Regions from separate parts of the Streptomyces sp. WAC05292 genome, predicted to be linked through region 2. Evidence: riboswitches for the same ligand, from Rfam matches in the RefSeq annotation. Region 2 holds a riboswitch; the other holds the start of a gene.

Evidence for each region. A riboswitch is a leader RNA that binds a small molecule or an ion and turns the genes downstream of it on or off. The one in region 2 is predicted to bind cyclic di-AMP.
Region 1: linked by a shared signal. The riboswitch ahead of EF903_RS16735 (M23 family metallopeptidase) and the one ahead of EF903_RS18045 (LysM peptidoglycan-binding domain-containing M23 family metallopeptidase) in region 2 are both predicted to bind cyclic di-AMP.

What each region holds. Positions count from the first base shown of each region.
Region 1 covers NZ_RPSE01000138.1:1,262-6,505, reverse strand. Annotated here, with positions in the region: gene EF903_RS16750 (DNA topoisomerase (ATP-hydrolyzing) subunit A) at 1-566, opposite strand, end outside; gene EF903_RS16745 (pitrilysin family protein) at 804-2,150, shown strand; gene EF903_RS16740 (pitrilysin family protein) at 2,171-3,538, shown strand; cyclic di-AMP (ydaO/yuaA leader) riboswitch at 3,728-3,885, shown strand; gene EF903_RS16735 (M23 family metallopeptidase) at 3,898-4,692, shown strand; gene EF903_RS16730 (GntR family transcriptional regulator) at 4,908-5,244, shown strand, end outside.
Region 2 covers NZ_RPSE01000160.1:3,615-8,858, forward strand. Annotated here, with positions in the region: gene EF903_RS18030 (TerD family protein) at 1-190, opposite strand, end outside; partial or broken gene EF903_RS18035 (MBL fold metallo-hydrolase) at 225-839, opposite strand; gene EF903_RS18040 (SGNH/GDSL hydrolase family protein) at 1,076-1,864, opposite strand; gene EF903_RS18045 (LysM peptidoglycan-binding domain-containing M23 family metallopeptidase) at 2,049-3,038, opposite strand; cyclic di-AMP (ydaO/yuaA leader) riboswitch at 3,043-3,228, opposite strand; gene EF903_RS18050 (tyrosine-protein phosphatase) at 3,539-4,357, shown strand; gene EF903_RS18055 (aspartate aminotransferase family protein) at 4,408-5,244, opposite strand, start outside.

The DNA.
Region 1 (5,244 bases), on a different contig from region 2:
ATGCCGACCGCGATCCCGGACGCGCCGTTGACCAGGAGGTTCGGGTAGGCGGCGGGGAGGGCGACCGGTTCGCGCTCCTGGCCGTCGTAGTTGGCCTGGAAGTCGACGGTGTCCTCGTCGATCGACTCCGTCATCAGTGACGTGGCGTCCGCCATGCGGCACTCGGTGTAGCGCATGGCGGCCGGCGGGTCGTCGTTGCCCAGCGAGCCGAAGTTGCCGTGCCCGTCGACCAGGGGGAGGCGCATCGAGAACGGCTGCGCCATGCGCACGAGGGCGTCGTAGATCGACGCGTCGCCGTGCGGGTGCAGCTTGCCCATGACCTCGCCGACGACGCGGGCGCACTTCACGTACCCGCGGTCGGGGCGCAGGCCCATCTCGCTCATCTGGTAGACGATGCGCCGGTGCACCGGCTTCATGCCGTCGCGGGCGTCGGGCAGGGCGCGGGAGTAGATCACCGAGTACGCGTACTCGAGGAAGGAGCCCTGCATTTCGTCGACGACGTCGATGTCGAGGATGTTCTCCTCGAAGTCCTCCGGCGGCGGGGTCTTCGTGCTGCGGCGGGCCATCGCTGCGCGGCTCCTTAACCAAGAAAAGGGATGTGCTGGGGGTCTGGCTGGGCGGTCTGGCTGGATCTGGTGGAAGGGGCTGACGGGGGTCGTCGCGGACCATTGTGTCCCGACGCACCGACAGGCCCGACTCCGACCCGGGTACCGGCCGGGAACTTCTCCGGCGCCCGGCGCGCTTGCATACAGTGGCAGGTCTGACGGAATTCTCTGCATCGCGATCGAAGGGACCACATGCCCATGGGTCACACGGCCACAGCCCAGGCCGGCTCCGGCGGCCTGACAGCGACCGAGCACCGGCTGGCCAACGGCCTGCGCGTGGTGCTCTCCGAGGACCACCTGACCCCGGTCGCGGCGGTCTGCCTGTGGTACGACGTCGGCTCGCGCCACGAAGTCAAGGGACGCACCGGCCTGGCTCACCTCTTCGAGCACCTGATGTTCCAGGGCTCCGCGAGCGTACCGGGGAACGGCCACTTCGAGCTCGTCCAGGGCGCCGGCGGCTCCCTCAACGGCACGACGAGCTTCGAGCGCACCAACTACTTCGAGACCATGCCGGCCCACCAGCTGGAGCTGGCGCTGTGGCTCGAAGCCGACCGGATGGGCTCGCTGCTGGCCGCCCTGGACGAGGAGTCCATGGAGAACCAGCGCGACGTCGTCAAGAACGAGCGCCGCCAGCGCTACGACAACGTCCCGTACGGCACCGCCTTCGAGCGGCTGACCGCCATGGCCTACCCCGAGCCCCACCCCTACCACCACACGCCGATCGGCTCGATGGCCGACCTGGACGCGGCCTCGCTGGAGGACGCGCGCGCGTTCTTCCGCACCTACTACGCGCCCAACAACGCGGTGCTGTCGGTCGTCGGCGACATCGACCCGGATCAGACGCTCGCCTGGATCGAGAAGTACTTCGGCACCATCCCCGCCCACGACGGCAAGCAGCCCCCGCGCGACGGCACGCTGCCCGACACCATGGGCGGCCAGCTCCGCGAGGAGATCACCGAGGACGTCCCGGCCCGCGCCCTGATGGCCGCCTACCGGCTGCCCCACGACGGCACCCGCGACTGCGACGCCGCCGACGTGGCGCTGACCGTCCTCGGCGGAGGCGAGTCCTCCCGCCTGCACAACCGCCTCGTCCGCCGCGACCAGACGGCCGTCGCGGCCAGCTTCGGCATGCTCCGCCTCGCCGGCGCCCCCTCGATGGGCTGGCTGGACGTGAAGACCTCCAGCGGCGTCGAGGTGCCCGCCATCGAGGCAGCCGTGGACGAGGAGCTCGCCCGGTTCGCCGCCGAGGGCCCCACGGCCGAGGAGATGGAGCGCGCCCAGGCCCAGCTGGAGCGCGAGTGGCTGGACCGGCTGGGCACCGTCGCCGGCCGGGCGGACGAACTGTGCCGCTTCGCGGTCCTCTTCGGCGACCCGCAGCTGGCACTGACCGCCGTGCAGCGCGTCCTCGACGTCACCGCCGAGGAGGTGCAGGCCGTCGCCGCGGCCCGGCTGCGCCCCGACAACCGCGCGGTGCTCGTCTACGAGCCCCTCGCCGCCGACGACTCCGACGCGAACGAGAACGAGAACGAGGGGGCGGAGCAGTGAGCGACACCGCAGCCGTCACGATGACCTTCCACCCGCGGCCCGCTGCCGGGCAGCCCAAGCCGTGGGCGTTCCCCGCCCCCGAGCGGAGCGCCCTCCCCAACGGCCTGACCGTGCTGCGCTGCCACCGGCCCGGCCAGCAGGTCATCGCGGTCGAGGTGAACCTCGCCGCACCGCTGGACGCCGAGCCGGAGGGGCTGGACGGCGTCGCCACCATCATGGCGCGCGCCCTGTCCGAGGGCACCGACAAGCACTCCGCCGAGGAGTTCGCCGCCGAGCTGGAGCGCTGCGGAGCCACCCTCGACGCGCACGCCGACCACCCCGGCCTGCGCGTCTCCCTGGAGGTGCCGGCCTCCCGGCTGGCCAAGGCCCTCGGCCTGCTCGCCGAGGCGCTGCGCGCGCCGGCCTTCGCCGACAGCGAGGTCGACCGCCTCGTCCGCAACCGCCTGGACGAGATCCCGCACGAGCTGGCCAACCCGCAGCGCCGCGCCGCCAAGGAGCTCTACCGGCAGCTCTTCCCGGCCTCCCTGCGCATGTCCCGCCCGCGCCAGGGCACCGAGGAGACCGTCGCCCGGATCGACTCCGCCGCCGTCCGCGCCTTCTACGAGGCGCACGTGCGCCCCGCGACGGCCACCGCGGTGATCGTCGGCGACCTGGCCGGCATCGACCTGGACGCCCTCCTGGCCGACACCCTGGGCGCCTGGACGGGCGACGCGGGCCAGGCCCGCCCCGTGCCCCCGGTCGAGTCCGACGACACCGGCCGCGTCGTCATCGTCGACCGGCCCGGCGCCGTCCAGACCCAGCTGCTGATCGGCCGCACCGGCCCCGACCGGCACGACCGGGTGTGGGCCGCGCAGGTGCTCGGCACGTACTGCCTGGGCGGCACCCTCACCTCGCGCCTGGACAAGGTGCTGCGCGAGGAGAAGGGGTACACGTACGGCGTGCGCGCCTTCGGCCAGGTGCTGCGCTCCACCGCCGACGGCCGGGGCGCCTCGATGCTCGCCATCAGCGGGTCGGTGGACACCCCCAACACCGGTGCGGCGCTGGAGGACCTCTGGAAGGTGCTGCGGACGCTGGCCGAGGGCGGTCTGACGGATGCCGAGCGGGACGTCGCGGTGCAGAACCTGGTGGGCGTGGCCCCGCTGAAGTTCGAGACGGCCGCGGCCGTCGCCGGCACCCTCGCCGACCAGGTCGAGCAGGAGCTCCCCGACGACTACCAGGCGCAGCTGTACGCCCGGCTGGCGGAGACGGGCACCGTCGAGGCCACCACGGCCGTGGTGCAGGCCTTCCCGGTGGACCGGCTGGTGACCGTGCTCGTCGGTGACGCCGCGCAGATCGAGGGCCCGGTGCGCGCGTTGGGCATCGGAGAGGTGACCGTCGTCGGCAACTGACGGGCAACTCCCCGAGGGCCCCGGCGGCTTGTCCGCCGGGGCCCTTTGTGTCCGGATTTGCTGCGGAGGTTGCCCGTATGCGGTGTGGCGTGCGCAACAAAAGGCCGTGACCATTTGGTGATTGACTGATGATCCGCCTAGCGTCGGCCGTGCTGTCCGTCAGTTGATACGCGCCGCACCCGCGGCACCGGGCAGCGATCGCCGAGTCCCCGTACGGCGCGAGCCAGGGGAGCCGGGGACCCACACGTCCCTTGGGGTGAATCGGGCCGCCTCGCAAGAGGTGCCCGTAGGAGACCTTCCTGCTCCGAACCCGTCAGCTAACCCGGTAGGCGAGAGGGAAGGAAAGGATCAGCCTCTCCATGGCCTTTGGCAGCCGTGCCGCCGGCAAGCACCGTGGTTCCAGCCGTCTGAGCCGCAAGACCGCCGGATACGCCGGCGTCGCCGCCCTCGCCACCACCGGCGTGGTGGGCACCCTCGCCGCCCCGGCCTTCGCCGCGTCGGACAAGGGCCCCTCCATGGAGGACACCGGTCTGAACGCGGTCGTCACCGCCGAGGACGTCGCCGGCCAGATCGAGGCCCAGGCCGACGCCCAGCGGGCCGCCGCCGAGGCCGCCGCCCTGAGGGCGCAGGCCGAGGCCGACGCGAAGGCGCGCGCCGCCGAGGCCAAGCAGAAGGCCGAGGCCAAGGCCAAGGCCGAGCGCGAGGCCGCCGAGCGCGCCGCCCGCGAGGAGGAGCGCAAGCGCCTCAACACCTTCGTCTCCCCGCTCGCCGGCTCCTACGTCAGCACCCAGTACCGCGCCGGCGGCGGCATGTGGTCCTCCGGCAGCCACACCGGCATCGACTTCCACGCCGACGAGGGCTCCGTCGTCCGCGCCGTCGGCGTCGGCACCGTCGTCGAGGCCGGCTGGGGCGGCGCCTACGGCAACAACGTCGTGATCCGGCACGCCGACGGCACCTACACCCAGTACGGCCACCTCAACTCGCTGAGCGTCTCGGTCGGCCAGCAGGTCACCCCGGGCCAGCAGATCGGCCTCTCCGGCTCCACCGGCAACTCCAGCGGCCCGCACCTGCACTTCGAGGCCCGCACCGGCGCCAAGTACGGCTCCGACATCGACCCGATCGCCTACCTGCGCAGCCACGGCGTCAGCCTCTGACCCGCGCAGCAGCCTTCCGCGAAGGCCCCGGCTCACCGAGCCGGGGCCTTCGCGCTGCCGCCCGCCGATTTCCGGCCGCCGCACACCGGCCGAAATACCGCCGATTTCCTGCCGCCCTCGGAAAACGGCGGGAATTGCCATAGAGTTTCCGTACGATCCGCGCGGCCGCGGCATCGGTGCCGGCAATCGGAAAAAAACAGGGCGGAGGTCCGGTCTTGCGTATTCCCGCGCACGCGGTGTGCACTGCGATCCGCGACGACATCGTCTCCGGGGCGTTCGAACCGGGCGCCAGGCTCACCGAGGAGCAGCTGGCCCGCCGGTACGGCGTCTCGCGCGTCCCGGTCCGCGAGGCGCTGCGGACCCTGGAGTCGGAGGGCTTCGTGACCAGCCGGCGGCACGCGGGCGCCTGCGTCGCCGAGCCGACCGAGCAGGAGGCCGCCGACCTCCTGGAGATGCGGATGCTGTTGGAGCCGCTCGCGGCCGCCAGGGCCGCGCGGCGGCGCACCGAGGGCCACCTGAAGGTGCTGCGCGGCCTGGTCAGGCTCGGCCAGG
Region 2 (5,244 bases):
GCGCGATCTCCTCGAAGGTGGGAGCGTCTGCGAGACGGGCGGGAGTGAGGCCGTGGATGTGCACGGGCCCGGGGTCGCAGCCCGGGTTGAGGAGAGTGGAGAACGCCCCTGTCTGCCGGCCGTGCGGGTCGAGCGTGAGAACGGCGAGGGACAGCACCCGGTCGCGACCGTGGGACGACGAGCCGGGCAGGGCCGCGACCCGGCCCGGCTCTCCCCGCCGGACGTCAGCGATCACCCGCCAAATCGAGATCGCGGCCGGGAGCCTCGGCCGGGGCCGCGGGAGCGGCCCGCAGTCGGCGCCAGGGGCGGGCGATCGGGTGGGAGATCGCGCGCCACCACGGGTCGACCGGGAGCTTGCCCGACGGTTCGAACGGCTCGCCCGGGCGGGGGAAGGCCGCCGCCTGGCCGGCCTCCTCGGCCTCGTCCGCCGTCCACTCCGCCGGTTCCGCCCAGGGGTGCGGGGCCAGGTTGAAGCTGCCCCAGTGGATGGGGAGCAGGACGCCGTGGGGGATGCCGCCCTGGAGGTCCAGGTGGGCGCGGAGGCCCTCCTGCGGGGTCATGTGGATGTCGGGCCAGTGTTCGGAGTAGGCGCCGATCTGGATCATCGTGGCGTCGAAGGGGCCGTGGGCCGCGCCGATGGCGCGGAAGCCGTCGAAGTAGCCGGTGTCGCCGCTGTGGAAGATCCGGTGTTCGGCTCCGGCGACGACCCAGGACGCCCACAGGGTGTGCTGCTGGTTGCGCAGGCCGCGGCCGCAGAAGTGGCGGGCCGGGGTGGCGGTGAAGGAGAGGCCGGCGATCTCGGTGGTCTCGTTCCAGTCCAGCTCGCGCACCCGGTCGGGTCCGCGCCGAAGGCCTCGGGGCGCAGGGCTCGCAGCTGTGCGAGCGGGGGACGGGAGCCGGTCAAGGCGCCTCCTGGGGGTGCGGCGGATGGGCGCGGGGCCGTGCCGGGCACGGCCCCCACCTCGGCAACGCCCGACGGCCCCGGAGGATTCCGCCGGACGGACGGCATCCGGTTTCCCCCTCCCGCCGCCGTCGGCCGCCCGGCGCCCGCCGCCCGGCGCCGCGCCCGCCCGTACTACAGCGGCAGCAGCTCCGGACGCTTCGCCTCCACGTTGTCCCCCGAGGACTCGCCGCGCAGGCGGCGGCCGATCCAGGGGACGAGGTGCTCGCGGGCCCACTGGATGTTGTCGCGGGTGGCGTCGACGGAGCTGAGGGGCTGCTGCGGCGGCCACGGCTGGTCGGGGTCGGTCGGCACGTCGAGGCCGAGTACCTGGGCGGCGCGCAGGGCGACGCGGGTGTGGCCCTCGGGCGAGAGGTGCAGCCGGTCGAAGTCCCACGCGCGGCGGTCCTGGACGGACTTCAGGGACCACAGGTCGAGGACGGGGCAGCCGTACTTGTCCGCGATGGCGCGCACGTGCGCGCTGTACGTGGCGACCTTGCCGCGCAGGTGCTTGAGGACGGGCACGCCGCGCGTGTCGAACCCGGTGGTGATCATGACGAGGCCGACGGCGCCGGTGAGGTCGGCGACGGCCGCCTCGAAGCGCTCGGCGACGGCGTCGGGGTCGCTGCCGGGGCGGATGATGTCGTTCCCGCCGGCGCAGAAGCTGACCATGTCGGGGGCGAGTTCCTTGGCGCGCGGGACCTGTTCGGCCACGATCTGGTCGAGCAGGCGGCCGCGTACCGCCAGGTTCGCGTAGCGGAAGTCGCCTTCGGGCCGCTGGTCGGCCAGGAGGACGGCCAGGCGGTCCGCCCAGCCGAGGAACCTCCCGTCGGGCCCGGGGTCGCCGACCCCTTCGGTGAAGCTGTCCCCGATCGCCGTGTACGAGCCGATGGTCCTGCGTGCGGTCGCTGTCGTCTCTGTCATCGTCGTCACTGCCACAAGACCGTATTTTTCACCGCGCCACGTGACCTACGCCACCGTAGGCAGGGGTTGACGGGCCGTGATCTATACCACCCGGTCGGTTCGGAATAGAGGCGTGCGGGGCCGGGACCCCCCTCGGGTCCCGGCCCCGCACGGGTCCGGCGGCCGCCCCTGCCCGGGGCGGGCCTCAGATGGTGACGCCCTTGGAGCGGAGGTAGGCGAGCGGGTCGATGTCGGAGCCGTAGGACTGGCCGGTGCGGATCTCGAAGTGGAGGTGCGGGCCGGTGGAGTTGCCGGTGGAGCCGGAGAGGCCGATGCCCTGGCCGGCGGTGACGCTCTGGCCGGCGGTCACGGACAGCTGGGAGAGGTGGGCGTACTGGGAGTACTTGCCGTCCGCGTGCCGGATGACGACCTCGTTGCCGTACGCGCCTCCCCAGCCCGCGGAGACGACGGTGCCGGCGCCGACGGCCCGGACCTGGGTGCCGGAGGCGGCGACGAAGTCGACGCCGGTGTGGTAGCCGCTGGACCACATGGCACCGGACATCTTGTACGCGGTGGAGACGCCGCCGCCGACGGGGGCGACGAAGGAACCGGCGGCGACGGGTGCGGCGGCCTGCGGGGCGGGCGCCTTCGGGGCGGCGGCCTGCCGGTCGGCCGCGGCCTTGGCGGCGCGCCGGCCGGCGGCGGCTGCCGCCGCCGGTGCCGGGGACTTCTTCCCGGGCGCGGCGGCGGGCTTGCCGGCCGGCTTGGCTGCGGGCTTCTCCGCCGGGGCGGGCGCCGCGGCCCCGGCCGCGCCCGGCGCGCCGAGGCTGAGCCGGAGGCCGGGGTGGATCAGGGACGGGTCGGAGCCGACGGCCTCGCGGTTGTCGGCGTACAGCTGCTGCCAGCCGCCTTCGACGCCGCGGTCCGCGGCGATGGTGGAGAGGCAGTCGCCCGGCACGACGGTGTAGACGGCGGGGGCGGGGGCGGCGGCCGGTGCGGCGGCGGGCTGCGCCTGCACCGCCGAGTGGGTCTGCGGAGCCACCGCGGGGGCGGCGGCGGTGGCGGCGGGCGCCGCGTGGGCGCCGGCGGCGCCGACCAGCGGGAGCGCGAGCGCGGCGCCTCCGGTTCCGGCGGCGGCGAAACCCCGGGCTATCGAGCGGGACTTCGGACGGCGGTGCTTGCCCTTTGCCGGCATGGCGGATTCCTCTCCGGCGCCTGCGAGGTGAGCTGTCGGGTTCGGACCGGGAGCTGTCCGGCCGGCACGGCCCCGCGAGCGGGACGTGCACGGCTTCACCCCGAGCCGTTTCCGGAGCGGGAACCCCGGCGACGGCGGCCTACCTGGTTCCCCCGCTCCTGCCGGTCGCGTGAATGGTCGAGTGCGGTTTCCGGGCGGCGGCAGGATTAGGCGGTCCGTCCGGATCGGTCGCGAAGGTAATCGAGTCCGACGGGGCGGAACAAGCCGCGAATTACCTGACGGATTCACAGGAACGCGATTCCGGCGGAATTCCGGTCACCCTGTGTCCATTCGCTTGTGCCAACAGGCCCTCCGGCCGGGGCTTTCACGTTTTCCCCTCGGGCACGCACGGTCACCGTATGATCTGGCTCACGGGGCTGCGCCCGATCTCCCCTCCGACGGCGGCACGTTGGCCCCAAGCAGCTCAATTCGGACATCCGGCGACGATGCGGAGGATCCACGTGACCCAGCAGATACCCACGCCCCCTCCGGCCGGACGGGCGCCCGAGCCGCAGCTGGCCGGCGTACGCAACTTCCGCGATGTCGGCGGCCTTCCGACTCTCGACGGACGTCGGGTCAGGTCGGGACGACTCTACCGAAGCGGACATCTGGCGCATGCCACCGAAACCGATGCAGAGTTCCTCGAATCGCTTGGCCTGCACACCGTCTTCGACTTCCGCAACGCCGTCGACCAGGCCATGGAAGGCCCTGACATACCGCTCGCCGGCGTGCGCAACCTCAACATCCCGCTCTCCGACCCGGCCGCCGGCGCGGACTTCTGGACGATGGTGCGCGACGGGGACACCGAGCAGCTCCGCGGCATCCTGGGCGACGGCAGGGCGGCCGCGCGGATGACGGACTCCTACCGCGCGATGGTCGTGGAGCGCACCGCCGAGCACGGCAGGGTGCTGCACGCGCTGGCCGAGGACAGCGTTCCGGCGCTCATGCACTGCGCCGCCGGCAAGGACCGGGCCGGGGTGGCGGTCGCCGTCACGCTCCTCGCGCTGGGGGTGGAGCGGGAGGCGATCCTGGCGGACTACCTGGAGTCGAACGCCCCGCACCGCCGCTACCGCGTGCGCCCCGGCAGCGGCATCCCCGAGGCCCGCTCCCCCGAGGCGACGGAGCTGCTCGCGCCGCTCTTCGACGCCCGCGCCGCCTACCTGGCCGCGGCCTTCGACACCATCGACGCCCGGTGGGGCGGCACCGACCGCTACCTGGCCGAGGGCCTGCGCCTGGCCCCCGCCACCCTGGACCGCCTCCGCGACCGGCTGCTCGACTGAAGCCCCTGCGGCCGGAGGGCGCCGGCCGGCCGCCGGCGCCCCCGGACCGCTCAGCTCCCCGCGGCCGCCTGCCTGACGAGCGTCCGCCCGAACTCCCACATCAGCCCGCCCCCGTCGTGGGCCTCGTCCATCACCTCGCGGAAGGCCCCGACGAACCGGTCGACGTCCGCCTCGTCGATCACCAGCGGCGGAATCAGCTTGATGACCTCCAGCCGGTCCCCCGACACCTGCGTCAGGATCCGGTGCCTGCGCAGCAGCGGCACCACGACCATCTGCGCGAAGAGCCCCTTGCGGGCGGCCTGGAGCACCGTCCAGCGGCTGCGCAGGCCCAGCGACGACGGCCGCCCGAACTCGATGCCGACCATCAGCCCCCGCCCCCGCACCTCGTGCAGCAGCTCGTAGTCGCCGACGAGCGCCGCGAGCCGCCCGCGCAGCAGCTCGCCCGTCGCACGGGCGCGGGCCACCAGCTGCTCGTCCTCCATGACGGCGAGTACCGCGAGCCCGGCCGCCATCGCCTGCGCGTTGGAGCCGAAGCTGGCGGAGTGGACGAGCACCCGGTCCATGGACGAGTACACCTTGCGGAAGATCCAGTCCCGGCCCAGGGTGGCGCCCACGGGGACGTACCCGCCGGACAGCGCCTTGGCGACGCACACCAGGTCCGGCTCGACGCCCGGCTCGTGCTGGTACGCGTAGAAGTCGCCGGTACGTCCGATGCCGGTCTGCACCTCGTCGGCGATGAGCAGCGCCTTGTGCCGGTGCAGCAGCTCCTGGGCGGCGGCCAGGAAGCCCGGCGGTGCGGCGTGCACGCCCTTGCCCTGGATCGGCTCGACGACGAACCCCGCCACGTCTCCCCCGCGCAGCTCCCGCTCCAGGGCGGCCAGGTCGCC